3 regions of the Pseudoalteromonas sp. McH1-42 genome follow, and region 2 is predicted to be linked to each of the others. Evidence: predicted binding sites of a transcription regulator. Region 2 holds the regulator's gene; each other region holds the start of a gene.
The links. The regulator sigma-54, encoded in region 2, starts transcription at its own class of promoters, with help from an activator protein. The targets are predictions, from matches to a motif close to GTTGGCACGNNNNTNGNNT.
Positions count from the first base shown of each region.

Region 1: the regulator sigma-54 is predicted to act here: its motif matches at 3,886-3,904, upstream of MHN31_RS16815 (LruC domain-containing protein).
Region 3: the regulator sigma-54 is predicted to act here: its motif matches at 3,320-3,338, upstream of MHN31_RS19175 (flagellar assembly protein T N-terminal domain-containing protein).

Region 1 is NZ_JAKRFU010000019.1:4,788-14,668, forward strand. It holds gene MHN31_RS16805 (hypothetical protein) at 1-382, shown strand, start outside; gene MHN31_RS16810 (Ig-like domain-containing protein) at 914-3,280, shown strand; gene MHN31_RS16815 (LruC domain-containing protein) at 3,941-6,007, shown strand; gene MHN31_RS16820 (hypothetical protein) at 6,017-6,574, shown strand; gene MHN31_RS16825 (hypothetical protein) at 6,946-7,584, shown strand; gene MHN31_RS16830 (lipoyl domain-containing protein) at 7,627-8,076, shown strand; gene MHN31_RS16835 (DUF1428 domain-containing protein) at 8,250-8,603, shown strand; gene MHN31_RS16840 (GFA family protein) at 8,755-9,171, shown strand; gene MHN31_RS16845 (aminoglycoside phosphotransferase family protein) at 9,188-9,881, opposite strand, start outside.
Region 2 is NZ_JAKRFU010000010.1:197,159-207,039, forward strand. It holds gene kdsC (3-deoxy-manno-octulosonate-8-phosphatase KdsC) at 1-321, shown strand, start outside; gene lptC (LPS export ABC transporter periplasmic protein LptC) at 318-872, shown strand; gene lptA (lipopolysaccharide transport periplasmic protein LptA) at 862-1,401, shown strand; gene lptB (LPS export ABC transporter ATP-binding protein) at 1,398-2,123, shown strand; gene MHN31_RS10680 (RNA polymerase factor sigma-54) at 2,168-3,676, shown strand; gene hpf (ribosome hibernation promoting factor) at 3,702-3,989, shown strand; gene MHN31_RS10690 (PTS sugar transporter subunit IIA) at 3,992-4,447, shown strand; gene rapZ (RNase adapter RapZ) at 4,460-5,305, shown strand; gene MHN31_RS10700 (HPr family phosphocarrier protein) at 5,302-5,580, shown strand; gene mgtE (magnesium transporter) at 5,760-7,118, shown strand; gene pmbA (metalloprotease PmbA) at 7,144-8,490, opposite strand; gene yjgA (ribosome biogenesis factor YjgA) at 8,672-9,193, shown strand; gene tldD (metalloprotease TldD) at 9,255-9,881, opposite strand, start outside.
Region 3 is NZ_JAKRFU010000023.1:26,043-35,923, forward strand. It holds gene MHN31_RS19140 (chemotaxis protein CheV) at 1-77, opposite strand, end outside; gene flgA (flagellar basal body P-ring formation chaperone FlgA) at 217-930, shown strand; gene flgM (flagellar biosynthesis anti-sigma factor FlgM) at 1,002-1,325, shown strand; gene MHN31_RS19155 (flagellar protein FlgN) at 1,333-1,761, shown strand; gene MHN31_RS19160 (hypothetical protein) at 1,785-2,126, opposite strand; gene MHN31_RS19165 (ImmA/IrrE family metallo-endopeptidase) at 2,126-2,617, opposite strand; gene MHN31_RS19170 (LPP20 family lipoprotein) at 2,749-3,243, opposite strand; gene MHN31_RS19175 (flagellar assembly protein T N-terminal domain-containing protein) at 3,378-4,568, shown strand; tRNA gene MHN31_RS19180 (tRNA-Arg) at 4,700-4,774, opposite strand; gene MHN31_RS19185 (FlgO family outer membrane protein) at 4,903-5,562, opposite strand; gene MHN31_RS19190 (FlgO family outer membrane protein) at 5,565-6,218, opposite strand; gene MHN31_RS19195 (FlgO family outer membrane protein) at 6,230-6,826, opposite strand; gene MHN31_RS19200 (SPOR domain-containing protein) at 6,895-7,581, opposite strand; gene MHN31_RS19205 (carboxypeptidase regulatory-like domain-containing protein) at 7,594-9,881, opposite strand, start outside.

The DNA of each region.
Region 1 (9,881 bases), on a different contig from region 2:
TGAAACGCAAATTCGCCAGTTCGGTGAAATAAACATGCGTTTATTAACCACCGCAGATCTGAGCGCTGCGCAGGGCGAACAACTTCCTTACGTTGCCGGTGAGGTGTCGAGAAGCAATACCTGGCACTTCTATAAAGGCAGACGCATTTATGAGCTAACCGATAACACAGGTCAGGTTTTTGTGATGCAGTCGTTCAGCCGTATTTCGGACGCTTCATTGCAAATGGATGACTTGGCAAACCTGGGAGATCGGCTCACGCTGCCTGAAGGCTGGACGTTTTCCAGTCGTATCTTGACGGAAGCGCTGGATATGACGCCCGCAGAGGGCATTGCTTATGTATTGCAGGATGAATTAGGCAATAGTTATCAGCTGGTGCAGTAGTCTTAACAGATCACTTACCTGAGACAGCTATTCGCTTGACATGGCTCAGACACCAACATTGGAGTCGGTGTCTGAGTCAGGGCTTTGCAAACCATGACAAGGACCAAAGTCAAAGAGACGGATACTCAGCGAAGCGGTCCTTTTTGAGTGAATTCGCTATGGCTTTGGCCGGCCAGCTCGATGAGAAAATTGACACGTCTACCGTTGAACAGTGGCATCCTCGCATTAGTTAAACTATCCCGTTTTGATTAATAAGTTACAAGACAGTATGAGCGTTACTTAGTATCTTTTTGGGGTGCAGATTGACACTTTTAATTACAGGAACAGCGTTCTGAGTTTGCATATTGAAGTGTCAGGTTTGATCGAAATTAATGTATATTTTCATAGGGGAAGCGTCAGATTTCAATATTTAATCCATGTGCAGTAGTGTCTTATGCGTTTTCAATTAAAGTACATTGATGGTTACTTTCCAACCAATGATCTTGCAGGTATAATGCGCCCAATTTTGCAATTATAATGGAAGTTCATTTAATGAATAAAACAACTCTACCACTGAGTCTGGTAATGTGTTTAGCTCTGGCAGGATGCGGTTCAGGGTCAGGTGATGATAACAAACAAACTAATGTCGGTTCTGAAGAGCAAAAAGTGACAGAGCCGGAGACTAACTCAACAACAGAGCCAGAAGAGTCTAAAGAGTCAGAAACTGAAGAAGCTGAAGAGTCGAAAGAGACTGAATCTGAAGAGCCGGAAAAAGAGTCTGAAGAGCAGCCTCTGTCTATCTCAGTCACTTCTTTATCCAGCACAAGTATTGTCAGCGCAGCTTCAACTGAAGTCAAAGTTGCCGTCTCTGATGAAAGCTTGGTAAAAGAACTGTCTTTGCTGGTTAACGGTGAGAAAATCAGTACTATCAAGACGGCTCCCTGGACATTTGACTGGAATGCGTACTTTTGGGGCAATTCATCACCGACTATTACAATTGAAGCCGTGGATCAACAGGATCAACGTCACCTTCTGAATAACCCGTTCACCGTAGAAGTGACAAACGAAGTGATTGACCCGTTGGTGTTTAATGCATTGCAGGCTGAGGTGCGCAATGTCGATGCGCTGCAACTTGCGCTAAATCCAGTCGAAGGCGCTACTAATTACGAGGTAAAGGTAGCGTTTAATGACGAAGAAACATTCGTTACATCTGATAGTGTCAATGTTGGACTGAGCGACTTATCCCCTGGCGACTACATTATTAGCTACCGTGCAAAAAATGCACATGACCATACTGGCCCTTGGTCTGCACCAGCTGAATTCAGCCTATTGAATCCTCTCGCTCCAGCAGCACTGGGTGAACCTGAAATCGAGTTCAGCGAACAGGGCTACAAATTGACTTTTGCAGCGCCGGAGCTTGAAGACGGGTTTTACATGCAACTGTCCGTATCAGGTTATGACCAACTGATGGCCACAACTCAAGATGGCGGTGCGTTAGTGTTTGAAGGGCTCAATCCAGGTTACATGCAATTTGAGGCAAGGATCGTAAATGCTTACGGTCATATCTCTGAACCCGCTATGACTTTAGTGAACCTTGCCGCGCCACAGACGCCAAACAACGTCTCTGTTAACATGACACCAGAAGCTTCTCAGCATCGTGTAGCATTCAGTTGGGATGGTGTGCAGAATATTGATTCATACACGTTGACAGCGATTAATACTAAGACTCAACAGTCTTTTACTGAGTCAGTTAGCGGTGCGAACAATATCGAATTGTTATTGCCTGCGGGTAACTACAGATGGCAGATGCAAGCGACTGACATTGCAGGTAACCAGTCACTCTGGAGTGATTCATGGTATATCGACGTTGCGCAATATGATGTTAGCTTTCCAAACGACGGTCACTCGTTTACCAGTATAGAGACTCAGGATAAAGGGCTTGTCATCCTATCTTCAGTACGAAATGACAACTGGCTTACAAAGCTAGATGCTTATGGGCGTGTTGAATGGGAAAAAACCATTGAGAAGCCCGGAAGTGCGCCTCTGAGGGAGATTCATGAACTTGCCAATGGGGAGTTGATCGCCAGTGGTGACATTTATGATGGGACTGTTAGAGCCTATTTTTCAGTAAGTGCTAAGTTCAGTGCGAGTGGCGAATTAATCTGGTACAGCGAAGCGGAAAGCACAACCGACACGGATCACATAGGTAATATGCACTCTGCGGTTGTGTGGAATGATCAGTATTATCGCCTGAAAGTGTATAAGCCACAAGATGGAGACTACGATGCGCAAATACAGCAACTGGACTTGTCCACGGGTGAGATAGTTAAAAGCACAGCGCTGACTAACCCGAACGCTGCTTACCATAACATCCCGAAGCAGCTATTGGTCGTAAACTCTGAGCAACTGGCAATTGGCGGTGTGTTGAGCTCGCGTTCGGACTTTAGTAGTGGTCTGTATGTTGTTAAAGTTGATACTGACTTTCAGCAAACACACTTCTGGGAAGGCATTCTCAATTACGTAGAACTTTTCACAACATTTAAGTTGGATAATCAAAATAACCTGTTACTTTTTGGCGCTGATCATGCATCGAGTGACATTAGAATCAAGTTGGATCCTGACCTAGGTTTGCTGTCGGAGGTCCGTGAGTATGATGATTTCGACATTAATTTCGAATATGCGGCTTATGTCAATGAAGATGGCTCAGTTTCCGGGATAGGTTATAACCACAGCAACGACGAAGTCGTGGAAGTAAAGCTTAATAGCAAACTCAACTATGTATTTGCTAATCCCATTGCTGAGCTAGACTTACCCAGGGAACCAGTATGGGTACATAAATCCGCAGATGGTACAACGAATATCGGGAGCAAGAATTATAGTACTAATACCCTGCGTGTAATACGCAAAGTGCTAAATTAACGGCTTCCATACCAAAACGAAACCCGGAGCAAAAGTAATAAAGACGCTCCGGGTGACGTTTACGACCGGCCTTTAGCAGCAGGCAGTTTTTCCAGATTATATCGTTTCATATTCCTATCTTTGGCTGGTTTTTTCCCATAGGGCCAGAAAGCACATCGACCGCTTCCATCACTTTGATTTTCAACTTTTAATTCGCTTCTTAAATCGGGACTAAGCTGAAAACGTCGTACTTACCGGGTTTTGTGTTGCAACGTCCTGAAATGCGCAGAGTTCATCATAAATATAGTTACCATAAACAAATTATGGGTTAGCTACCTGGGATCTGTTGTTTGGCACATTGTCGAACCCAAAAGACTATGTCCAGCTGGTCGGTTTTGATGAAACACGTAAAAACAGAGTCTACGACATGCGCAAGACCAGGGACGTCTATAAATCATAACCACTAGTCTACACGTCAATTAGCTTAGTGATTCATGGCGTGTGATTGAGCACACGCTGAGCGTGCTTTTTAGTCTCGTTTTTCTCATTGTGATTTTCATCCTGCATTGCGTATTGCAATAACGCAAATCAGAAAAATAAAAACCTTTAAAAATCAGTGTCATAAAGTTGGCCTCATGCTTGCAATCTCTCTAGCAGCAAATCAAAACGTTGGAGAGTCACATGAAAAAGATATTATTCGGAGCCTGCGTGTTTTCCGCAGGACTATCAGCCGCCCCGTTCGACACGTGTCCGTCAAAAGCCTTTTTGGTGCAGGGGAACACGGCAACTATGTATGGCGTTAACCTGGTCTCAGGTTCGTACACCACGTTCGCTGAAAACGTTGGTACCAACAACAAGCTTAATGGCATCGGGTTTAGCGTCCACGACCGTTACATTTACGGTTGGGACTACAGTAACAAAGACATCGGTCGGGTGGGAAAAGACTACGTTCTTGAGCCCATCATGACGTCGGGATTCCCCGATACCAACTTTTACGTGGGTGATGTCGCTATTCACGAGAATGCATTTTATGTTTATAAGAAAGGCAGTAGCTTAGGTCTTTATCGTGTATCGCTCGACGAAAACAGCGACGACTATTTGCAGGCAGAGCGTATCATTGATGGCAGTGCGCTGAACCTTAATATCTTTGATATGGCGTTTGCACCTAATGAAAATGCCAGCCTGGCATATAGCGTAGACAGCAATGGTAATCTACACCGCATTGACGTATCAAATGGCACCAGCACCAATCTTGGCAATGTGGGTCAGTCAGGAACGTTTGGAGCCGTCTATTTTGATGTGGAGAGCAATTTTTACATCAGCAGAAATCAGGACGGGCATGTTTATAAAATAGATATAAACGATACAAATAATACCCAGCTTTTCGCATATGGTCCGGTTTCCAATACTAACGACGGCGCACGCTGTGCAACAGCCCCGATTATTGATGATACAGAAGACCCAACCATAGACTATGGCGACGCACCGGATAGCTATGGCACCTCGCTTAACGCCAATGGTGCGCGTCATAATGTGGGTGACTTATTTTTCGGCCAGAGTGTCAGTGCAGAATATGTACCTAAAGCCACAGACGACGACAACGGCATTAGCTTTTTAACCAACCTTGAAACAGGCTATGAAACGCTGGTTTCGTTCACGCTATCGAAATCCGGGTATGTGAATGCCTGGATTGACTGGAACGGTGATGGCCAGTTCCAGCAGTCAGAGCGTGTGATAAGTGAGTACCATGGGGTTGCCGGTGAAAACCGTGTGCTCATTCCTGTGCCTGTTGATGCTGTCGCAGGCAGCACCTGGGCCAGATTCCGGGTTTCGAACACCAGTGATATTGCACCACAGGGCGGGATTGATAATGGTGAAGTGGAAGATTTGAATGTCTCTGTTGTTGCCAGCAGCCTGATCCAGAACTCGACCTCGTGGAAAACCGCCGCGTTTGAAGATTTATGGCCGCAAAAAGGCGACTATGACTTTAATGACGTGGTAGTGAGATATCGTGTGACGACCAGCCAGATTGGTAACCAGGTTGTGCGTTACAACATTGAAGGCGCGCTTATCGCAGTCGGGGCCGGTTATCACAATGCCTTTGCCATTCGTTTAAAAGACATTGCCCGTAAGCATGTTGATGAAGCCCAGGTTGAACTGACCGTTGACGGATCACTACAGGACGGCAGTCCGCTGGAAGCCAACCGAAACGAAGCCATTGTCGTCATCTTTGCCGATACCAGAGAGATGGTGCCGGTGCAGCCAGGCTGCAAATTCTTCAGAACTGAAACCGGCTGTAGTGACATCCAACGAGCGCCTTATTCTTTTGAAATCAGCATTCCGCTCGCGACCAGTTACAACGCGAATGTGGCGACCAACAGCAAAGTTGACCCGTTTATCTTCGCGGTAGATGGTCATTACCATGGGCCATTCGTAGACCAGAACAACGGTCGTGGCTGGGAAGTCCATCTTAAAAATCATGAGCCAACCGAAGCGTTTGACAGTAGTTACCTGGACCAGGGCGATGACACTTCATCAACCAATGGTTACTTCCAAACGTCAACGGGTTTGCCCTGGGCACTTATCATTAACTCTCAGTGGGACCACCCAATGGAGCGCGTTGATATGTCACTTGCGTATCCTCAATTTGTGGAATTCGCCCAGTCAGCAGGCGCACAGAACGCAACCTGGTTTGAGAATCCAGTATCTGACTATCAATACACCATCAGCAACGCAGCGCAAAACTAGGAGAGCATCATGAACAAATTAATCGTAACGCTAATGACACTTTTACTAACAGCATGTGGTGGTGGTGGCTCTGAAGGCAGCAGCAACAGCCAGTCGACCAGCAATACGGCCCAGGCCAGTGTGACGAATACAACGCAAACGCAATCGAGTAACCAGGCTCAGCAAGGTAACGCAACTGAGCAGCAAGCGAGTAGCACCGAAGAGCAGGTAGCTGAGGAGCAACCTGCGGAAGAGGCCCCAGTTGGGGAAGGCATGGAGGCTGTGGTTGTAGATGGCGGGTTTGATTTCCAGACGGATGTGCCGGTCACTGTTTCAGTTGCCCCCGATGTGGTCAATGGTCGCGCCTACATCAATGTGTGTCAGCAAGATGCCGCGCTCACCAACGACGATACCTGCTTTTTGAGAGCGCCAGTTGATAGCAATGGACTAACGGTTCAGCTTGAACTGCCGCATTCGGAGCAAAAGTTAAAAGCTGAAATTTGGTATTACAGTACTGGCGTCGAGCCGCTTGTATACACCTGGGAGTTTGATGGCACTCAGCAACAGCAAGCGTGGACAATTAACTAACCAGTATGCATGAGCAAGATTCGTGGTGACTCACGATAGTCCAACGTAAAGCATATCTCAGCAGTGAGGTATGCTTTTTTCTTTGTGTTAAACGTGCCAGTTTACGACTTGAGGGAGTTATGCTGAGAGCCGCAATCTGCTGGTGTTTCTGGCCTTCCGCTAAATGTCCCTTAAATTTATTAATCTTTTCTTGCTGGTTTGGCGTTGTAAGCGCTGCAGAATCCTAAAAATCAAAACAGTCTTGCAGACTGGTACAGCAGGTGTTAGTTTGAATTTTATACTTACAATGCGTTATTGCAGTGGTGGTGTATGCTTGCTCAAGTAGTGGCGTGAAACCTGCAAGCTTTCAAACAACCTGCTATGGACTGATCATGTTTAGAGTTGTTTTGGGCACAGTGATATTGGTTGTTTTATTATTCTGGAGTGTGTCCCTGGCCGTTTTACCAAATTATGTGTGGTTAATTAAAGGGCTCACAAAAAAGCAGCCAGAACCGGAGTCACCTATTGAGTATGTGGTTGCATTGGTACCAAGGAATTTAGCCAAATTTAAAATTGAACATTTAGAGAGCGATTGCTTTTTTTATATTGATGGGCAAAGGATCAGTTACCTATCAATCCTTATCGATATCATATTTGATGCCTTTCGCCTGGACTCGTTTGAGCTGGATAAAGTTGCATCTAAACAGCTTGTGTTAAGGTTCAAAGAGCAAGGTTGCAGTTTAAACGTACATCACCCCGCAAATGGATTGGCGCCCATTCATTCTGCCTTGTTATCCGGCTATTTAGATCATGACTACCTGATACGACTGATTGAGCTTGGTGCTGATGTTAATCTGCCCATTAAACATGCTGACTTTCATTCGCATGGTGGGCGCACAGGGCTTGAACTTATCAGACTGATAGTTGCAAACAACAGAAGTACTCACCCGGCCTATTTCAAGCGCTTGTTGTTAGAGTTAGAAGCACGTAACCAGTCATTAAGTCGGGTTGAGGCTTCGCGCTTAGACTGAGACTGATGTCTCGTAAATTGAATGTATAGCAAAGGAGGCACCTTGAAAACCGCAATAGAGATACCGCAATTACCCGAGGACTCAGCGCGGGCTAAAATTTCACACATAAACGTGAACGAAGGTCAGCAGGTTGAGGCAGGGCAGGCACTTTTTGAGGTGGAGACCGACAAAGTGATATTAGAAGTTGAAGCCCCACACAGTGGTGTTGTAGAGGGGTTGAATATCAGCCAGGGGTGTCACGCCGAGCCAGAACAAATCACCATGTATTTGAGAAGCCCCGTGCCCGGAGAAACGCTTACTGAGCGTAAAGAGGCCAATTATCGCGAGGCCATGATTGAACAAGTAGTTAAAGGTGATTCGGATAGGGTCCTTCTGGAGCAAGTGATAGGAGAGCGCCTGTTTGACAAGCGCGGGCTTATGTGTGGCGCTATTGGTTGTGTTGTTGGGGTATTAGTTGGTGTTATTGGGACTTATGTGTTGATGGGGACGTGAGTTAACCATGTCAGTCAGCAGAATGACTTACTGATTTCCTCTGCCATTCATTCTGGCCTGCTATGCTTGATAGGTAAGATGGGACAGCGCAGTTGTGTTGTACACAATTCAGTGCGACGTCAGATCTGGATTAGGTTGACGGTATGTGAAAGGCCAAGGTAAAGGAGAGGAAGATGTCATATGTAGATTGTTTTGTCGCAGCAGTACCGAATGACAATAAAGAAAAGTACATTGAACACGCAGAAGTATCCGCAGTGGTGTTTAAAGAACATGGTGCGTTAGAAGTGGTAGAAAATTGGGGTGATGATGTGCCGCAAGGAGAAGTGACTTCTCTGCCTCTGGCGGTTAAAGCTCAGGACAACGAAACTGTGATCTTTTCGTGGGTGGTGTGGCCGTCTAAAGAGGTGCGTGACACAGGCTGGGGTGCCATTATGGAAGACCCAAGAATGTCTGCGGAAAATAACCCTATGCCATTTGATAGCAAGCGCCTAATCTACGGTGGGTTTAATACGATTCTTACCGCATAGTTGCCAAACCTGGCATACGGGTTATGCAAAGTACTTACACTGTGAAATCTCACCACTCACTAAGCTAGCAGGCAGAGTCGCAGTGTCATTTTAAGTTTTGTGGTATTGTCTGAATTGAATATTGTGACTTGCAGCTGGGAAACTGAAGCGTATGAAAAATGAATATCATGGCTCGTGTTTGTGCGGACACGTCACCTTCTCCGTCTCCGGTTTCAGCACCAAAGTGGCTAATTGCCACTGCACTATGTGTCGTAAATTTCATGGCGCAGCTTTTGGCACTTTAGTGTCCGTGACTGATTTAAACTGGTTGTCGGGTAAAGAGTGCTTAAAAGAGTTCACAGCCCCCAATGGTACCACGCGTACATTTTGTCATACCTGTGGGTCCAGCCTCGGTTTTCGAAGTAAAGGTGTGTCACCAGAAGACATAGAAATCGCCATATCCACATTCGATACAGATATTCCAGTGAAAGTGGATGCGCAGATTTTTACCAGCAGCAAAGCAAATTGGTGTTCACTACAGGCTGATATTCCAACCTTTAAAAACGCCCGAACGTCATCCCGTATGTAAAACCGGCCATGTGATTTTAGCTGGTCGCATTCAGAAGCGTTGCTGTGGTCTCTTCAAAGTGCCCCAGTTTATCGACCTTCAGCCCGTTGCTGGTGAGATATAAATAATCGTTGAACAGGCGCACTAAACTCCAACATATCACGCGTTTTTGTAACTGTATTTGTTCTGCCGGACACTGAGTGTAGAGCGCAATTGCACGGGCTTGCAGGGCAGGATTAACGATGGGACCCTGGCCTTGCCAGTTGATCAGGGCTAAGTCAAAAGCCGGGTCGCCGAAATGTGCACGCTCCCAGTCAATCGGAACAAGCTGCTGCCCGGGTGTCGCAATCAGGTTGCCGGGGTGGAAGTCGCCATGGTTGAGTGTAAAAGTGCTAAGCGAATTAAAGAGGCTCTGGCGGTCCTGCAAAATCGTGCTGAGCTTGCCATAGATATTCGTCATTTTGGCGCGTTCAGACGTGCGGTTGCGGAAATATCGCCAGATGACCCTAAGTTGGTTGGCCGGGTTCAGAGTAAGGCTGGTGGGGGAGCTTACCTTACCATGGTGTGTTGCTGTGATCTGATGGATATCTTTGAGCATAAGGACTACCTGCTCAATATTGAGTTGTGCCCAGTTTGTTGTGGTTGTCCCTTCGATATAAGGGCGAAGCAGCATCTGGCTGGCGTTATCTGAGTGTATTAGCCTGGATGGCAGCGCGAAACGTGTGTTAGCG
Region 2 (9,881 bases):
GTTCAGCAGCGCATGACTAGCCTCAACGTTAAGTACATCTATCAGGGTATGGAAGACAAGTTGCAAGGCTACGCTGAGTTGAAAGACAAATTGCAGCTGGCAGATCACGAGATTGCCTATATCGGCGATGATGCACCAGACTTACCTGTGATGCTCAAAGTCGGTCTGTCTGTGGCCGTGCAAGACGCTCACCCTATGGTAGTTCGTGCAGCTGATTACAGAACTTTGTTACCCGGCGGGTTTGGTGCGGTTCGGGAGCTGACTGACTTACTGCTGCTCTGTCAGGGCAAATCATTGGGTTATGAAGGCAGTAGCGTATGACCGTACTTCGCGCCTTATTGCTCGTTGTATTCAGCCTCACCATGTTATGGCTGTGGTATCCCTATTTAACGCAATCGGGACAGGTCGCACCGCGATCAGAAGAAGTGCTGGCTAAACCCGATTATGTCGCCATCGATCTGAAGCAAACCAATTACGCAGAAAATGGGCAGCTCAGCTATCAAATTACGGCAGATAGAATGGAACTCTATCAGGAGCTAGGGTTTAGCCACTTTACCGCGCCGATTTTTACATTGCACAACGACCAACAAAACTGGCAACTCAAGGCCAATGAAGCCACCTTATATGGCAACAATACGCTGATTTTGGAAGGTGAAGTGCAGGCAACAAATCTGACGGCTGATGCCATGATAAAGCACATCAACGCCGATCATGTGCAAGTCGATATTAATGAAAAGCACATGCGCTCTGAACACCCAGTAGAAATTACCGGGCCAAACTTAACGATTTCAGGTAAAGGCTTAGTGGCCGATCTCAATACCGAAATCATTGAACTCATCAACCACACTGAAACAATTTATTATGAGCAATAAATTAACCTGTTCCTTGATCTTACTGTGCACTTTGAGTGCCTTTCATCCTGCAGCTTATGCAGAAAATACAGCTGCTGATCAGGTGATTATCAGTTCTGGCACTCAGCTGGCCCAGTTGCAAACCAATATTGGCGTATTCGAGGAAAACGTCGAAATCATTCACGGTGACCGGAAAATTCTGGCCGATCGTCTCGAGGTGCACCGTCGGGAAGAACTGGGTAAAAACAAGCAGCTGCTGGTTGCAACAGGCAGCCCAGCCGTATTTCAAGAGCGTCAGACGGATGGCTCTTTACTCAAGGCAACCGCCAAAGAAGTGCGCTATGACGTCGCAAACCGCATGCTCACCATAAAAGGCGGTGCAGAGATCAGTCAGGCAGGGCAAAAAATTAGCGCGCAAACCATCGTTTATGATATGGAAAAGAAGCTGATCAGCGCACAGCGCGGGGAGCAAGAACAAAACCGTGTGAGAACCATTCTGTTACCTGAAAAAGAGAACCCCCAGCAACCAAAAGAGAAGGGTAATCCGTGAGTAAATTAACCGCCACCGCACTGGCCAAAAGCTATAAGGGCAGACAGGTTGTTAAAAACGTTGAGTTAAGCGTTGAAGCTGGCAGTATTGTTGGCCTCCTTGGCCCAAATGGCGCAGGTAAAACCACCACTTTTTATATGATTGTCGGCCTGGTGCCCAGTGATAAGGGCAGCATACATATTGACGAACAAGACATTACCTTATTGCCAATGCATAGCCGAGCAAGACTTGGGATTGGTTACCTGCCACAAGAGTCCTCTATTTTTCGCAAGCTGACCGTCTATCAGAACCTGATGGCCATTTTAGAAACTCGTAAAGAGCTGAACAAAGAACAACGAGAAGTCATCCTCAATGAGCTGTTAGATGAGTTTAATATCCAGCATATTCGCGATAGCCAGGGTATGGCACTATCGGGCGGTGAACGACGCCGGGTAGAAATTGCCCGCGCCCTTGCGGCAGATCCAAAATTTATCTTATTAGATGAGCCTTTCGCTGGTGTTGATCCTATTTCAGTGTTAGATATAAAGAAAATTATAGAACACCTGAAAAACCGTGGGATAGGCGTACTGATCACTGACCACAACGTGCGTGAAACGCTGGACGTCTGTGAGAAAGCTTATATAGTGTCACATGGTGAACTGATAGCAGCAGGCACCCCGGAGCATGTTCTGGCCGATCAAACCGTGCGGGATGTCTACCTAGGTGAGCAATTCAGGCTATAGTTATAAAATTAGAAGTAAATAACAAAAAGGATTGTTAGAGATACATGAGGCAATCGCTACAGCTGCGCATGGGGCAGCAACTGACAATGACACCACAACTGCAACAGGCTATTCGTCTGTTACAGTTGAGTACGCTAGATCTCCAACAAGAAATCCAAGAAGCGCTTGATAGCAACCCTTTGTTGGAAGTGGAAGAAGGTGAGTCTGAATCACAAGATAATGAAACTCAGTCCAAGTCGGATTCCGATTTGGAGCAACCTACAACGAGTGACAACGACAGCTATGAAGAGGCGGCTGTCAGCGACTACGAACAAGACAGCGATGCTGCACTAAACAAAGACACCGTCAGCGACGATTTGGCAATGGACGTAACCTGGGATGAGTACATCAGTGCCGCACCGGCAAGCAGTTCAGGCCCAATGCCGGAAGACGAAACCATTTACCAGGGTAAAACGACTGAGACATTGCAAGAATACCTGATGTGGCAGTTGGAACTGACGCCTTTTAGTCCAACAGACAGAGCCATCGCCCTTGCAATTGTAGAAGCGGTTGATGACGCAGGCCTGTTGACCATCAGCTGCGAAGACATCGTCGAAAGCATGAATCAGGACAACGATGACGAGCTGATCGAGCAGGATGAAGTAGAGGCCGTACTGAAACGGATCCAACTATTTGACCCCGTTGGGATTGCTGCACGCAGCCTGCAAGAATGCCTGTGCATTCAGCTCAACCAGTTTGACCCAAATACCCCCTGGCTTGCACAGACCAAAGAAATTCTGACTGAGCACATAGATCTGTTAGCCAGCCGGGATTACCGCACTTTGATGAAAAAAACCAAACTCAAAGAAGCGGATCTGAAAGAAGTAATGACCCTGATCCACGGCCTAAACCCGAAACCTGCCGCCAGCATAGTGCAAGAAGAAGCAGACTATGTGATCCCGGATGTGTCGGTTAAAAAAGTGAAAGGGCGCTGGGTTGTTGAACTCAACCCCGATTCAATGCCAAAAATTAGAGTGAATGACCACTACGCTGCGATGTCCCGTTCAGTCAAGTCCAGCACAGATAGTCAGTTTATTCGTTCACACTTGCAAGAGGCAAAATGGTTCATCAAGAGCCTGGAAAGCCGCAATGAAACTTTATTAAAAGTTACTAATTGCATTGTGCAGCAACAACAGGCATTCTTTGAACATGGCCCCGAGGCAATGAAGCCGATGGTACTGAATGATGTGGCCGAAATGGTCGACATGCATGAGTCCACGATTTCACGTGTAACAACTCAAAAGTATATGCACACGCCACGCGGTATCTATGAGTTGAAGTATTTCTTCTCAAGCCATGTCAGCACTGAAAACGGAGGAGAATGCTCTTCGACTGCAATCAGAGCATTGATCAAAAAGCTAATTGCCGCAGAAAATACAGCTAAACCTTTGAGTGACAGCAAGATTGCGGACGTATTGGCAGATCAAGGGATCAAAGTGGCTAGACGTACAATTGCCAAATACCGAGAGTCTTTGGCTATCCCACCGTCCAATCAGCGTAAAAGCCTGATTTAGACGTAACTACAGAAGGAAAATGCTTATGCAACTAAATTTAACTGGTCGACATGTAGAAATCACCGATTCGTTAAGAGACTATGTAACAAACAAGTTTGCGAAGCTAGAAAGGCACTTTGATCACATCAATAATGTGCATGTTATCCTAGATGTCGAAAAGCTCATCCAAAAAGCAGAAGCCACATTACATGTGAACGGGGGAGAAATCTTTGCCTCAACCGAACACCGGGATATGTATGCCGCAATAGACGGACTTATCGATAAGCTTGACCGCCAGGTGATCAAGCACAAAGAGAAGCTAACTCGACATTAATCATGAAACTAAGCTCATTGATTTCACAGGACTGCAGCAAAGCTGCGGTCCTTTTTAATAGTAAGAAACGTATTTTAGAGTACATCAGTGAGTTGGCTCAAAGCCAGCTTCCAGACAGTAATGCCCATGACATCCTTGATGCGCTATTGAGCCGCGAAAAACTCGGTAGTACGGGGATCGGAAAAGGGATAGCCCTGCCACATGGCCGCATGGCAGGCATAGATAAAGTGGTGGCTATGCTGCTTGTTAATCAGCAAGGCATTGCCTTTGATGCCATTGACAATCAACCCGTCGACATTTTTGTGGCACTCATCGTACCCGAGGGAGAAAATCAACAACATTTGCAGACCTTGGCAACGATCGCTGATAAACTTAAAAACAAGGTGTTTTGTAAACGTATCAGACAAGCTCACAATGATCAGGAGTTATTCGCGATAATTGAAGAGTTTGACAACTAACGGAGAGTTTCTGTGCAGTTAATTATTGTCAGTGGTCGTTCTGGCTCAGGAAAATCGGTCGCCCTTCGCGTGCTGGAAGACTTGGGTTATTACTGCGCCGATAATATCCCAGTCAACTTGCTGCCTGCATTGGTGCGCAGTGTGTCAGACAGCTATGATAAAATTGCCGTGAGCGTTGACGTACGTAACCTGCCAAAAGATCAGCAAGAACTCGACGATATTTTGGAATACCTCCCCGGATTTGCAGAACCCAACATATTCTATCTGGACAGTGAAGATCAGATCTTAATCCGTCGCTTTTCAGAAACACGCCGCCTGCACCCGCTGTCATTGGCTGATCTGTCGCTGGACAAAGCAATTAAAAAAGAAAAAGAGCTGCTTGACCCGCTTATCCGCCGCGCCAATATCACCATTGATACCACGGACATGAGTATCCACCAGCTGGCAGAGCGTATCCGGGAAAAGATCCTCGGTAAAAAGGACAAACAATTAATCATCACCTTTGAGTCCTTTGGCTTTAAGCATGGTATTCCGAAAGAAGCCGACTACGTGTTTGATGCCCGCTTTTTACCAAACCCACACTGGGAACCAGACCTTAAACCGTTAACCGGTTTAGATAAACCTGTTATTGATTACCTGTCTAGCCACAGCTTAGTGCAAAAATTTACCTGGCAGATCCAGACCTTTGTGCAAACCTGGTTGCCCCATCTGGAACGCAATAACCGCAGCTACCTGACCATTTCAATTGGCTGTACTGGTGGACAACACCGTTCCGTATATCTTGCCCAAACGTTAGGTGAGCGTTTTGCCCGCACCCACAACAATGTGAAGATCCATCACCGCGAACAAGAAAAATGACACAACGCTTTGAAGATACCTTTCTGATCCAGAATAAGCTGGGGCTACACGCTCGTGCAGCCAGTGTGCTGGCAGAACTCTCCACTCAGTTCGATGCCAACATCACGCTGTTTCAGGGCAGTAAAGAAGCAGAGGGTGACAGTGTACTGGCTTTATTGCTACTTGAAAGTAGTCAGGGCAAAGAAGTCAAAGTCGTCTGCGAAGGGCCAGATGCCGAACGCGCTTTACATGCCATTGGCAATCTCATTGCAGATAAATTTAACGAATCAGAGTAACTCCTCTTCACTTTTCTCCGATCAGACAGACACAAAACTGCCGCTTCATGACGGCTTTCTTCGCTTTTTTTAGATATACCAATTGATATTAAAACAGCTATAATTATCATAAGCCTATAATCAATGCGCTATATACTCGTTGACAAGCCTACTTGTCGACTATCCAACCTGGGATGCCTATGCCTGAAGCTTTTGAACAAGACTACACACTGGAGCTATTGCAGCAAGTTACGAATGCCCTTAACAGTGGTCAGTTTGTTCAAGTCAGGCGAACCTTAGCCGAAATTCCACCCTGCGACACCGCGCTATTGCTGGAGTCCTCCCCACATAAAATCAGAACCCTGCTTTGGCAATTGGTTGACCCGGATATACAGGGTGACGTGCTTGAAGAGCTGTCTGAAGATGTGAGACTCAGCATCATTGCCAAAATGGAGCCAGAGCTGATCGCTGCGGCGACAGAAGACATGGATGATGATGATCTCGGTGAAGTCCTGAGAAGCTTGCCAGATCCCGTCTATCAGGACGTTATCGGTGCCATGGACTCGCAAGACAGAGCCCGAGCAACCCAGGCACTGTCTTATGTCGAGCACTCCGCAGGCGCATTGATGAACACAGATACAGTGACGATCCGCCCGGATGTGTCACTGGATGTCGTGTTACGTTATCTACGCCTCAAAGGGGAGCTCCCTGATGGCACCGATGACCTGTACGTAGTAGACAAAGACAATTGCTTTTTGGGCTCCCTGCCAATCAGTGTGCTTTTAACCAGCCAGCCTGACAAACTGGTTAATGAGTTAATGAATGAAGAACGTGAAACTATTCCCATTTCAATGGACGAAAGCGATGTCGCCCAGCTGTTTGAACGTCATAATTGGATCTCAGCACCAGTAGTAGACGACAACGCACATTTGCTGGGGCGTATCACCATCGATGACATCGTTGATGTTATCCGAGAGGACGCCGAACACAGCCTCATGAGTATGGCTGGTCTCGACGATGAAGAAGATACCTTTGCGCCGGTCTGGAAAAGTAGCCGTCGCCGTTCAATCTGGCTGGGGATCAACCTGCTTACTGCACTGATGGCCGCTTTCGTTGCCAGCTTTTTCGAAGGCACCTTAGATATTTTACCGATCCTCGCAGTATTGAATGGCATAGTCCCCAGCATGGGTGGTGTGGCTGGCAGTCAAACCCTGACTTTGGTGATCCGTGGTATTGCTCTGGGGCACGTTAACGCCACTAACCAGCGCTTCTTACTGGGTAAAGAGCTCGCCATTGGCGCCTTGAATGGGTTACTCTGGTCTTTGCTGATTGCAGGTGTGATTGCCCTGTGGCAATGGGATTTTGTACTCGGGGGCGTGATTGCCTTTGCAATGTTTATGAATCTGGTTGCTGCGGGCATTGCAGGCGCCAGCATACCTCTGATTCTAAAAAGAATGAATATAGACCCAGCACTGGCGGGCAGTGTTGTACTGACCACAGTCACCGACATCGTAGGCATTTTTGCCTTCCTCGGCACGGCGACCTGGCTGCTTGTCTAAGCAGCCAAACACATACAACTACCGGTTACTGACCCGCAACTTGCATATTTTCTATCAGCACCGAGCCAGTTTGAACAGCGCCACGCGTTTCAATGTCTCCCCCAATTGCCTGAATTGACTTAAACATATCCTTGAGGTTACCTGCAATGGTGATCTCACTGACTGGATATTGGATCTCCCCATTTTCTACCCAGAAACCGGCAGCGCCGCGTGAGTAGTCACCAGTTACCGTATTAACCCCCTGCCCCATAAGTTCAGTCACTAATAAGCCACGCCCCATGGTCCGCAGCAACGCGGCCAGGTCCGGCTCAGTGGCCTGTACCAGCCAGTTGTGGATCCCACCCGCATGGCCCGTACTACGCATACCCAGGCGTCTGGCTGCGTAGCTTGGCAACAAATAGGTCTCGAGTACGCCTCCTTTGATGATATCGCGCTCGGTTGTCTGCACACCTTCAGCGTCAAACGGGCTCGATGCGAGTGCCTGCAACAAGTGTGGCTGCTCTTTGATCGACACACAAGACGAAAAGACGTCAGTACCCAAACTATCCAGCAAGAAGCTCGACTTTCGATACAAAGCACCACCGCCAATGGCGGAAACCAGATGTCCAAACAGGCTATTGGCAATGTCAGCCCGGAATACAACCGGTACCCGCATGGTTTCCAGCTTACGACTGTTTAGCTTAGCCAGCGTCGACTCTGCTGCCTCTATGCCTACCTCTTTGGCATCTCTCAACTGCGAATGCACACGTGTGATGGAGTAAGCATTATCTCGTTGCATCACCCCATTTTCTTCACCGATCACCATAGTGCTTAAGGTGTGTCGGGTACGCGGAAACCCGGCCAGAAAACCATGGCTGTTGCCGTAAACGCGCAGGCCCTGATGACTGGCGACGCTGGCCCCATCAGAGTTAACAATACGCTCGTCGTAATTCAATGCCGCCTGCTCCGCTTCAAGACAGCGCTTCACACCTTCCTCAGGTGTCAGTGACCAGGGATGGAAAAGATCTAAATCAGGCACCACCTCAGGCATTAACTCAGCATCAGCCACACCATTACAGGGATCATCCGATGTGAATTTGGCAATTTCGACCGCTTTTTCAACTACGGAACGCAAAGCTTTGGGACCGAGATCGGCCGTCGAAGCAGACCCTTTATGCTGACCAACGTAAACACTCAGTCCCAGGCCACCATCCTGGTTAAATTCAATCGTTTCAACTTCTCCCATTCGGGTACTAACTGATAAACCTGAAGTACGACTCATCGATGCCTCAGCAGATGTCGCCCCCAGTTGCTTTGCATAGTCCAAAACATCAGATACGGCTTGTTTTACTTCATCAATTTGCGTCCAAATGGGATCGTGTTGCTGGCTCATGTTTTTATTCCACAAATCATAGTACTTCTATAATCCTAACACAGCCTGCGCCGATGCGCTGTGACTCAAGTAAAGATTCTGTATGACACCCTTAGGCAATTTGCGCATTCATGTATGCATTACTGCTTTTTCTGACTTCTGATATAATCTGATCATCAATAACTGAAGTAAGTGCGGTAAAATGGCCAAAAAACCTACCCAAGAGCCAGAAGAAGAGATCATTTACGTCTCAAAGAGCGAATTAAAACGTGATGCACAGCAATACCATCAACTTGGCGTTGATATCGCGCAATTAGGGAAAAAGCAAAGAGAAAAGCTGCCACTCTCCCCTGAGCTGGTCGCAGCGATGGAACTGGCAGACAAGCTGCGCGGTAAGCACGATGCCTACCGCCGTCATCTGAACTTTATTGCCAAGCAACTGCGTACCACCAGTAATGTAGAAGAATTACAGCAAGGTCTGGATCTGTTACTCAACAGAAACAACCAGGCAGATGTCCTGCTTAATCAGGTAGAACAGCTCAGAGATGAACTGATAGCCAAGGGGGATGAAAAGATCAATACCCTGCTTGAAGCACATCCAACGCTGGAGCGCCAGAAGCTCAGACAACTGGTTCGCCAGGCGAAAAAAGAGCATCAGGCGGAAAAGCCAGGAAAAAGCTCTAAGGAGCTATTTCAGTTACTTAAAGAACTGATCCTACCATAAGCAAAGTGATAAAGCGTTCCGCAGTATAATACAACTTAGCTAAAATACTGCGGATAGTTTTTTAGGCTGTACCACCCACAGTGAGTTCGTCAATTTTCAGACTTGGCTGACCAACGCCAACAGGCACACTCTGACCATTTTTACCACACACCCCGACACCTGTATCCAGTTCCAGATCGTTACCAACCATAGATACCTTCTGCATAACATCCGGGCCATTGCCGATTAAGGTGGCACCTTTGATAGGCTGCGTCACTTTGCCATCTTCTATCAGGTAAGCTTCTGAAGCTGAAAATACAAATTTACCCGACGTAATATCAACCTGGCCGCCACCAAAGTTAGGCGCAAAGATCCCTTTCTTTACCGAAGCTATGATGTCATTTTGACTATGCTCACCCGGCAGCATATATGTATTGGTCATTCTTGGCATCGGCAGATGTGCATAAGATTCACGTCTGGCATTGCCAGTGGGTGTCACGCCCATCAATCGGGCATTGAGCTTATCCTGCATATAGCCTTTAAGCACACCCTTTTCGATTAGCACATTGTAGCCTGCCGGGGTGCCTTCATCGTCAATATTCAGTGAACCACGACGGTTATCCAAGGTACCGTCATCCACCACAGTACAGAGGCTGGAAGCCACTTGTTCGCCGACTCGCCCGCTAAATGCAGACGCGCCTTTGCGGTT
Region 3 (9,881 bases), on a different contig from region 2:
CGAAATAGTAAAAGTTCAAGTCGGTTTTGACCCACCAACTGCGTTCGTTGGTTTACTGAGTCCAAAATACCTGCCATGTCATTCTCCTGCTATAAAACTGCTTATCGGAACAATGTTTGCTTGTACTCTACCATTCAAAGTCGCCCTTGAAGCGGTGAGGCAAATCACGCAAAATCTTTATACCTTGTTTCACCCCATAAGCATAGTCGAAACATCATGAGTTTGTTAAAAATTACATTATCCGCTTATTTCTTTCCCATAGTGGCATATTTTTTAGCCACGTCATTTGCTTATGGTCAAACCTATGAGTCAAAAGACATTGAAAAATTGGCAATAGACTTTATCTCGGCGCAGCTCCCAACGCCAACTCAGGCAGAAGAGCAACAACATGTGTCGGCACTGCCACTGGATACACGCATCCCTGAACGTCAATGCCTGCGTCCACTGCAAGTCGGCAGTAAGTCTAGCCCGCCATTTAACCGCCAGGTCACGGTCATGGTGCGCTGTGACGACCTCGAGTCCTGGGTTCAGTTTGTTCATGTAAAAATCGAAACACTGTTACCTGTCCTAGTGAGTACCCGAATGCTAGACAAAGGGGTGCTATTAACTGCAGAGGATGTAACAATCGAGATGCGACCCAAGCACTTTGTTCGGGCTGCCAATATTGACGATATAGCTTTGCTTATTGGCAGTAAAACCAAACGCCGCATCCAACAGGGCAAACCGATTAGCATGTTTCAGATTTGCATGATTTGCAAGGGAGATAACGTGACAATCCTCGCCAGTGATGGCACACTTATGATTAAAACCAGTGGTATTGCCTTGCAGGATGGGAACTTAGGAGAACAAATCCGAGTCAAAAATGCAAGGTCAGGAAAAACGGTGCTTGCACGGGTGAAAGATGTTGATTCAGTAGCAGTCAAAATCTGATTTTTTTGCTAAAGTAAGCGTACGGCTTGCCGATATAAAGGCTGAAGCAATTTAACTAACGGGTCATCATCATGGTAAACAACATTAACGGTCAAAATCAGCCGAACAATGTTGCAACAAATGCAAAGCAACAACGTGCTGAATTACAAAGAAATGAAGCAAGTAATACCGCTGCTAAACCGCAAGCACAGGTAAAAGCGGCTGCCGACTCAGTGAGTCTGACGCCACAAGCACAACAACTCAAGGGGCTGCAAGAAAAAGCGCAACAAGCACCTTCTTTCGACAGCAAAAAAGTCGATGAGCTGAAAAAAGCCATTGCCGAAGGCAAATATCAGGTAGATGGTGAAAAGTTGGCTAAAAATATTGCTGCCTTTGAGTTCGATTTATTTGGATAGAGTATAAGTGGACGATCAAACGGCACTGTGTGCCCACCAGCTAACAGCGCAAATTAATCTTCTGGAAGCTCTGACCCAGCTTCTGGATGATGAGTTGGAGGCGCTAGCTTCTCGCAACGGTGACAACCTGAAGGAAATCGCACGCACTAAGCTCACGACCTTAAACCAGCTTCAAAAGCTAGACAAAGATCTGTCCAAATATCCGCAAAGCACGTTTAGCCATGACGAAATAGTCCCCTTAACCGATCAGGTTAAAGAGTTATTATATCACTGTAAGAAACAGAATGACGTAAACGCACAAGCGGCACATCAGGCACAACTCACCGTGCGTGAACTTAAAGATATTTTGATTGGCGCGCCCACCTCAATGACCTATGGTCAGGATGGCAGTGTTGTCTCTAACATGGGTGAGCTGGTTAAAAACCTCAAAGCCTGATCCGTTAGGTCAGGTTGATCAGGTTATGCTTTTGTGGGAAACAAATTTTTGGTGATCACCAGGATCACGCCAAATACTTCGGCCAGAGTCCCTGCCATATATAAGTTAAGCGTCCACTCCTCAAAGTGCAATTTATCCATACCAACCAGCACCAGTACCAAATTCATAATGAATAACTGAACAACTAGAATACCGATAAACCACCAGGCGTATTTCTGCTTCAGGCCACGGTCTGACTCTGCATCTTTGACCTTTTGAACCTGCATGGGGTCCACATTGGTAAACTTATTTTCTTTAAAGTTATGCTTAATTTGTGCAGCAAGTGATGAGTGCTCTGCCTTTTGCGCTTCCCTGCTTTGTGTCATTACAACAGCTCCAGCGCATTGAGCTTATATTTGAGTGCCTCAACAGAAACACCAAAGTGAATGGCCATCTCAAAATGGGCGACTTTCTTACGATGCAGTCTTTTCACTTCTTCATTGGGCATCAACAAATTTGCCGCAAACTGATTAGCAAACACTTCTTCTTCGTCTTCGCCAGTTGACGCACTCGGTCCTCTGAGGTCGATGTATTCGTATTCTTTATCTATGTTGTCAGATTCGATGCGAGAAATATAATGACCCAGCTCATGGGCACAGCTAAACCGCTTACGATTTAAATGGTCGTCCTGATGCAGCACGATAACAGGATCGACGCCGGCTTCTTTGATCAACGCCCCGGACACTTTATCCGGCAACGCCATCTCAACAACTTCCAGCCCTAGTGACTTACAGATAGTAACAGGATCAACCGGAAACTGGCTGTCACACCATAAACGACTAAGCACTTTTTGAGCTTCATTTCTCGGGTCCAGCACCGACAAACCTCCTATTGACCTGACCATTCACCCCAGTCACGCTGAGGTAGTGTGTATATTTAAGCAGTATAAATTGAAGGCACACTGAAAGCAAAGGACATAATTTGCCGGTTTTATTGACTAAGCTGCGCTTAGTAATACGTTACCCGTTCCACCTTGCGTGGCTTAACCTCACCAATATACAAATCGTAAACACGCTTCATATCCAGCTCCAGCTCAGTGGTGTAAATATCCCCGACCGCATAGCTCTTCATGACCTTAGCACCACGAATAAGACCCTGCACCTGGCTGCGTAGACCATCATTTTGCGCCACAGCCCCCTGTACCGTTGTACTGGCACTTAATCTGTGGCCATATACCTGTTCAGCCAACTCACGGTAAGCTTCCAGTTTGGATACCTTAATAGCCATCAGCATTTTTTCGCTCTCACTACTACCTGGCTGTGAACTCAAAGGAGCATAGCCAACGGCCTTGAGAACCGGGTAAGAGTTGGGTTTCACATAGCTGTATTCAACATGTTTATCTATGATAGAGCTACATCCTGCCAGCCCCAGTACCGTTGCAACAGCACAGGACTTGAGCAGGCCGACTACCCGTTGATGCCAAAGCGCTCTAAACTGATTCATAGGGGTAACTCCTCTGTGTGGCCCATCGGCCATATCATCAAGTAAGCAATCTGTATGCACAAACCTTGCCAACACCATTGGCACGGGACTTGCTCAGATAGAACAGAGATTTGCAATCAGTTCGGTAATAAGTCATGAAATTGTCGCGTATTATGAGTGTGTTACTGGCTACCGCCAGTTTTGGGGCCAGCGCAGAGTGGTTTGAAGTCACAGGTTATGCCAATGCCCACACCGAAGATATGGCCGAAGCACGACAAGAAGCCGTGCAGGACGCCATTACGCAGGCGCTGATCTTCTCCGGTGCGACCGTATCCAGTGTCCAGACACTGGCTGACGGAGTGTTAACACAAGATCAGATCAAGATTAAAAGTCATGGCGAGATCCAGCAGATCAACCTGGTATCTGAGCAAAAACAAGATGGTATCGTCAGTGTAACGTTGCACTTAGATATTTTCCCCAAGCTGGAACAATGCACTCAGGCCGCTGTTGCAAAGCAAATAACCATCACGCAAAGCCAGCTCATTCAGCCACATCAGGCACGCCTGGGTCAAATTTTTGACATTGCCAAGGCCACCAGTGAACGACTGTATCATACCCTGGCACAACGCAAACTGACGGTGAAGCCCATTCCTTATCTGGATCATGCGATCAACGCCCGGCCCTTTTTCACTCAACGGTTTGAATATGATGAACAACTGATCGACTCTTTGACCACGTTAAGCAATAGTCAGTATGTGTTGATGAGTCAGATCACAGACGTCGCTGCCGGGGAACAAATGAATGATGATTACGCATTCTGGCAGGATGAGGAATACGTGCGCAGCTTTAAAATCGATTTTGTCGCATTCGATGCCCTTACCCGGGATAAAGTGTGGCAAAAGCACTATGCCGTCAGTGGCGTCTGGCCTTACGAAAAGACCAAGATTGTTGACGTCTATAGCGACACCTTTTGGCGTACCAATTATGCCAAACAGATCCAGAGCGTTTTTAACAGCGTGGCACAGGATCTGGACTCAGCCCTGTCCTGTTTGCCCAGCAGAGGCAAAATTTTACATCGCGAGCAGGGCAAGCTGGTCATCAATCTGGGCAGCAACCATGGTATTGAGATCGGCCAATTGCTGACGATCTCTCATCGTCGGGATATGCAAAGCGCAACCAACCAGTTTTTTGCACAAAGTATCAAAACACTCAATCAAGTCCGTGTCACTCAGGTGAATGCTCAAAATGCGATCGCCGAAAACATTTCAAAGCGCCCGCTGAATAATATTCAGATCAATGATTTGGTGGAAGTCATGGTACAAAAACAGGAAGACTTTGCGCTGTAAGCGCGATACTCAGATAGAACACACAGTGAGGGTTAATAACCCACCGATAATTTGGATTACCTATCCCATTTAAAGCCGTTTCTACTGAAGTGTGATTGCTATATCAGAGTTGATTTATAAAAGAAAAACGCTGGCGGCCCCTGCAGGAATCGAACCTGCAACTATCCCTTAGGAGGGGACTGTTATATCCATTTAACTAAGGGGCCGTGTCGCTGCGAAAAATACTAAGCGTTTTCGCTTAATTGGTCAACCATTTGATTATTAATACAATAAATGATTTTTTACGATGGGTGGGCCGCGGCAAAGGCAAAATCAGCGCTTTGCCGCTAAATAGCTATCTGGCCGCGGTTGCGCCTGAATCCAACACAAAATAAGGGATCGTCACCATGCAACTGGCAACTACGAGACGGCTCTCAAAGTCTAGCAAGCGCGCATTGACCTCAACACCCCTATCACGATAAATCATCGTGCCAGAGAGCACATGACTGGGGTCGGGTTTACCCGGCAAGGCTCTGCTATCCCGAGAAAAAACAAAATCACCGCTACGTGTGACCTGGATCTGTTGCTGCGACTTAAAATCCAGGGCCGCATAGCCGAGCTTCTGAAAAGCATGGATCAGGTTCTCAGACAGCTGATTACCCAACTGGTTGCTGCTTCGCAGCGTATCGTCAAAGCTCACAAAGCTCGTCACCGCCACCGAATGTGGATGTACGCCCAGCAAAGAGTCGGATAACTCCAGCGCTATCTGAGATGCATAGTTGGCGACCTGTTTACGATGTCGCTCGCTTACAAACCCAGGGTCAACGGGATACTCGGCCTCAGGCGCCTGTTCTTCCAAAGCCTCGTACAACACTTCTATTTCACGAAATTTAGCCACTTTAGGCGTCATAGCAGTAGTCGTCACTGTTGACGAAGCAGGTTGATTGCCCATCATCTGACAGCCGCTCAACATCACGACCGACAGCGTTAAGCCACTCAAAATGCGTGTTTTCATGATCACTCACCCGCTCTTTGTAACCGGATCCCGTCGTGGATCGCACCGTCTCTCAGTGCATTCACCACCGATTGAGGTAAAAACCCTTGTGCTGTACCGACCACCATTTTGCTTTGCATGCCCACTATCCGAGCGTTGACTAAGATCCCGCCCTGGTGATGCGACAATGTGCCTGCCAGCACGTATTTAAACGGTAACTCGTCAGACAGCTCTAAAAAGTCACGGCTGAAAATGAAATCACCATGTTTGGTGACTCGCATAAAATCCGTTGTTTTAAAGTCGATGACCGGCACGCCAAAATTATGCAGCTCGTGTATGAAACTTTCAGCAATCTGATTACCCAGCAAAGTAGCATGATTAAAGTCTTCATCTAAAAAGACAAAGCTCGATACCGCTACTGGTGTCTGATCATTAATGTATTTCACATTACTGACCATGTCTTGCATCAGCTTTTGTACGTAATGCGTCACGTTTTTGGCCGCCATACGTTGTGATACTGTCATTTGTTGCACCCCTCTGGGGTGCGCCTGAAACTGCTCCGCAGCACTAAACTTGCCAGGCGCCGCTGTTGTTTCCTGGTGCTTTGTCATGCCCAGTTGTGCACACCCAACCAAGGCAAGGGCAGGTAACACAAGCGCTATCACAGATTTTTTCATCTTTGTCTCCACTAATACTGGCCGCGATGTAACTTACCGTCTCGCATTTGGGCTTTTTCATTTCCCCACAATACCGCTTTGGGCACAGATATGGTCGCAGCGGATGCAGTGCGGCTGTCAAGCATAGTGATCAATCGCGCATTGATCGTGTAATGGTCATGGCTTTCACTGATGGTGCCCGTTAGCGCGAGGTCAAATTTATGACGTTCACGCAACAGCGTTATATCACGGTTTAATAGGTTATCGGCACTTTCCGACAAAGTTAAAGTGCGTTGTAACCGAAACTCTACCACTTCCAGCCCCATTTGCGTTACATAGCTGATCAGACTTTCCTGAACCTGAGTGCTTAAGCCACTGCCCTGGTTGCTCGCGACAGCATTACCCAGCTGGTCAGCAAGGTAAAAGCTCGTCACTGCGACAGTGGCGCCGGGCTTAAGCGGGCGACTGTGCTCCCCCAAAGCGGCAGCAAGTTGCCCCATATACTGATGTAATGTCGGCAAGGGGGGCGCTTGCTCCACCTTGTCTTGTTCCTGCGCTTTCATTATTCCAGCGCAGCCACTGAGCAGCACCGACAGGGCCAGTGCGACTATCACGGCAGGAAGTTGCATAATGATCACCTCTTTCTATTTGACGAGACAAATGCAAGAAGCGATCCATTATGCGGTTTACGGGCATGTTATAACGTGGTCGGATTGTCCGTGTAGTGACTTAACAAACACTGTGGGTGAAACGGTCTGAGCTCAGCGCACAATGCCTGCCCCTGCGCCTTATTTTCAAACGCGCCAAGTTTTAGCCGGAAATACCGTTGACCACGGACCTCCACTTGCTCGACATTAACCGGATGCTGCCGCAGTGGTGGATAGTCTTTTACCAGACGTTGGTGCACGGTTTTTAGCTGGCTTTGCTTTCTGGTAGAAGCCAGTTGTACTGCAAACTCAGCCTTTTTTTTACCAGCCACTGTAGGCCTCTTTTCAACGAACGCTTCCTTGACAGGTGCTTGTTCGGGTACAGAGACTTCAGGTACTTCAACAAGTGGCGTCGGCGCAGTCAAGCGCTGCTCGACGATGCCTGGCGACTTACTCTCTTGGGCGACCATCACCTCAGATTTTGTCCGTTGTGGATTTAGCGCTAACTGCAACTGTGTGCTTAACAAGTCAAGATCCTGCTCAATGGCCAGTAACTCATTCACTTGCGGCGCCACCTGTTGCCACAGCGCAATACTGTGCTTCATCTGCTGCACTTCTGCATTCAGTTGCGTGATTTGCAGCTCTAATTCGGCCAGTCGCTGGTCATCCTGACCATTACTGGCGCACCCACTGACCAAGCCCAGCAAAGGCCATACCAGATAAGGTAATAACTTCATAGCTCGCTCCCTTTATTGTTTTATTTCTGTTTGTTCAAGCTGACAAGGCACACCAGCTGTTTGCAATGCATTACAACGTAGTTGCAGTTGCGCTGTATCAACATCATTTTGCGTGAATGCAATCCCCAGCATGTAAGTCTCTGTCTTGTCGTCAAAGAGATAAAATGGGGGAGCAGTGATCAATTGACGGTGTCGCTGACGCAGTAACATGGCGTAGGTTTTTAATACCGGCAGAGAGGCAAAGCGCCCGACAGAGAGCACCGTGATAGCCTGAGTTGACAGAGGTGCCAGCTGCAAGTCAACTTCCACCAGCACATCCCCCTGTTGTGATAACGCCACTTCTACTTGCTCGCTGTGCGTCAGCCCGCGCTTGGTCGCATTGGCAACCTGTGCCCGATAGCGACCCGGCTTAATGTCTGTGAATACATAATATCCGTCATACGCCGCCTGGGTGCGTGCAATCTGAGCTCCTTGTTCATCAAGCAAAGTTACATCGGCGTAGGGCACAGGGGCGTTTTCAGTATCGGTTTGTTGATACACGACCCCCTCTATTTCACTGGTGTTGACCAAAGGGAGCTCCAAATACTCAACATAACCTCGCCGTGGTGTTATCGCCATCCCTTCAATCGCAGGGGTAACAAAAGGCATCGCAAGGCTGTCAGTATCAATCACCATATCGGTTTTTTGATTAACAGGCATACCACTGAGTAACACCAGCCCCTGCTCGTCGGTGGTGCCCTGCATATAGTTTTGTAATGCCCGCACTCTGACTTCGGGTACCACTTCATCTAACTCGTCAAACACCCCATTGGCATTGTGGTCCAGATAAACCTTGACCAACACCGCGCCATTGCTGGCCAATCGTCGCTGACTGAACAACAGCCGTTCGCTTTGAGGGTGATAACCAAAGCTAAACTGCCCATTTATCCCCACTTCCCATTCATCGTAACTGTCATAACTGAGCTGGCTGTTCAAACGAATTTTGTCGCCCAGCCAGTTCAAACCCAGTTCGCCTTTTTGATAATCAGTTTCAAGCGTCTCTCTGAAACTCAACTCAACGTTAAATTGCTCATTTAAACTGCGATAAAAACGCGTTTCATAGGCTATCAACTCAGTGTGTGGGTGCAAATCATAATCAAAAATCAGGCGACCAAATATACGCCCCAAGCGGGTCTGAAATCTCAACTGACCCGACGTTGCGTGGTCGCCAGCTGCATTACTAGATTGCCATTGCAACTGATTGCTGACATTCACCCGACCTAAAGAGAGACTTACTCGATTGGTCAGCAAAGTATATTCAGTATCCTGATCGGAGCGATTCCATTGCACCTGATTTTGATAAGATAGCTGCTTATTCAGGACATTTAACATGCCCGACATACGCATATACAGCCCTCGAGTTTCACGATGGTCATTATTCACTTTTGACGTGTTGAGCAATCGACGCTGTGTCTGCCAGCCCGCACTAATGGCCTGCCCGGCCCATTCAGTTCTGGCACTGAGTCTGGCACGGTGCTGCGACTCGCTGTCGTGGGATAAGTCCAGATTGAGGAGCATTTTTTTCCACAGACTTAGCGTACCACCCGTCGTGGCTGTGCGCTCAATAAGCGCTTCATTCGACAGCGCCTGAGCAATACCGGCATAGACCGACATGGAGTCAGACAGACCCAGGTCGTAACGACCGTGAAAATGCAGACCTGATTGCGTAGTCAGGGCAAAATCATTATTTAATATTGAACTGCCGTTGTCAGTGACGGACACATCAAAGTAGCCCTGACCACTTTTCAGTCCGGTGCCTTCAACAAAATAGCTGCGCTGCTCACGCTCTACCTGTCCTTGTGGCCCATATTTAACCAGTTCAAATTGATTACTACCAAAGTACAACGGGATACGGTCAAAATCATAACGACCTGTTTGGATCTGGAGTTGCTGCGCAACCAACAAATCATTGTGATACAACTCGACGTCCCAGCCAGCCTGCACCGAGCCACTGATCTGGACACTTTGCTCCTGTATTTCAGAATTCAGCGGCTTGTCGGACACTCGCACCCCAATACCTTGTCCGGTGGACTGCCCGGTACCAATATGGGTTGCCTGAATATCACCAACCTCTAACTGTGTGGCCTGCACCTGACCTAACAACCGCCCCTGGGCATCCTCCCTCTTCCCCTTAAAGCGACCCTGATCCAGCGCATCTCCCTCTGTGCCTGCAATAAAGTACTCTACATTCCAGAATGCCAGGTCATGTGCGCCCAACACCGAATAATAAAAAGCATCTTCATCATTGTCGCGACGATACC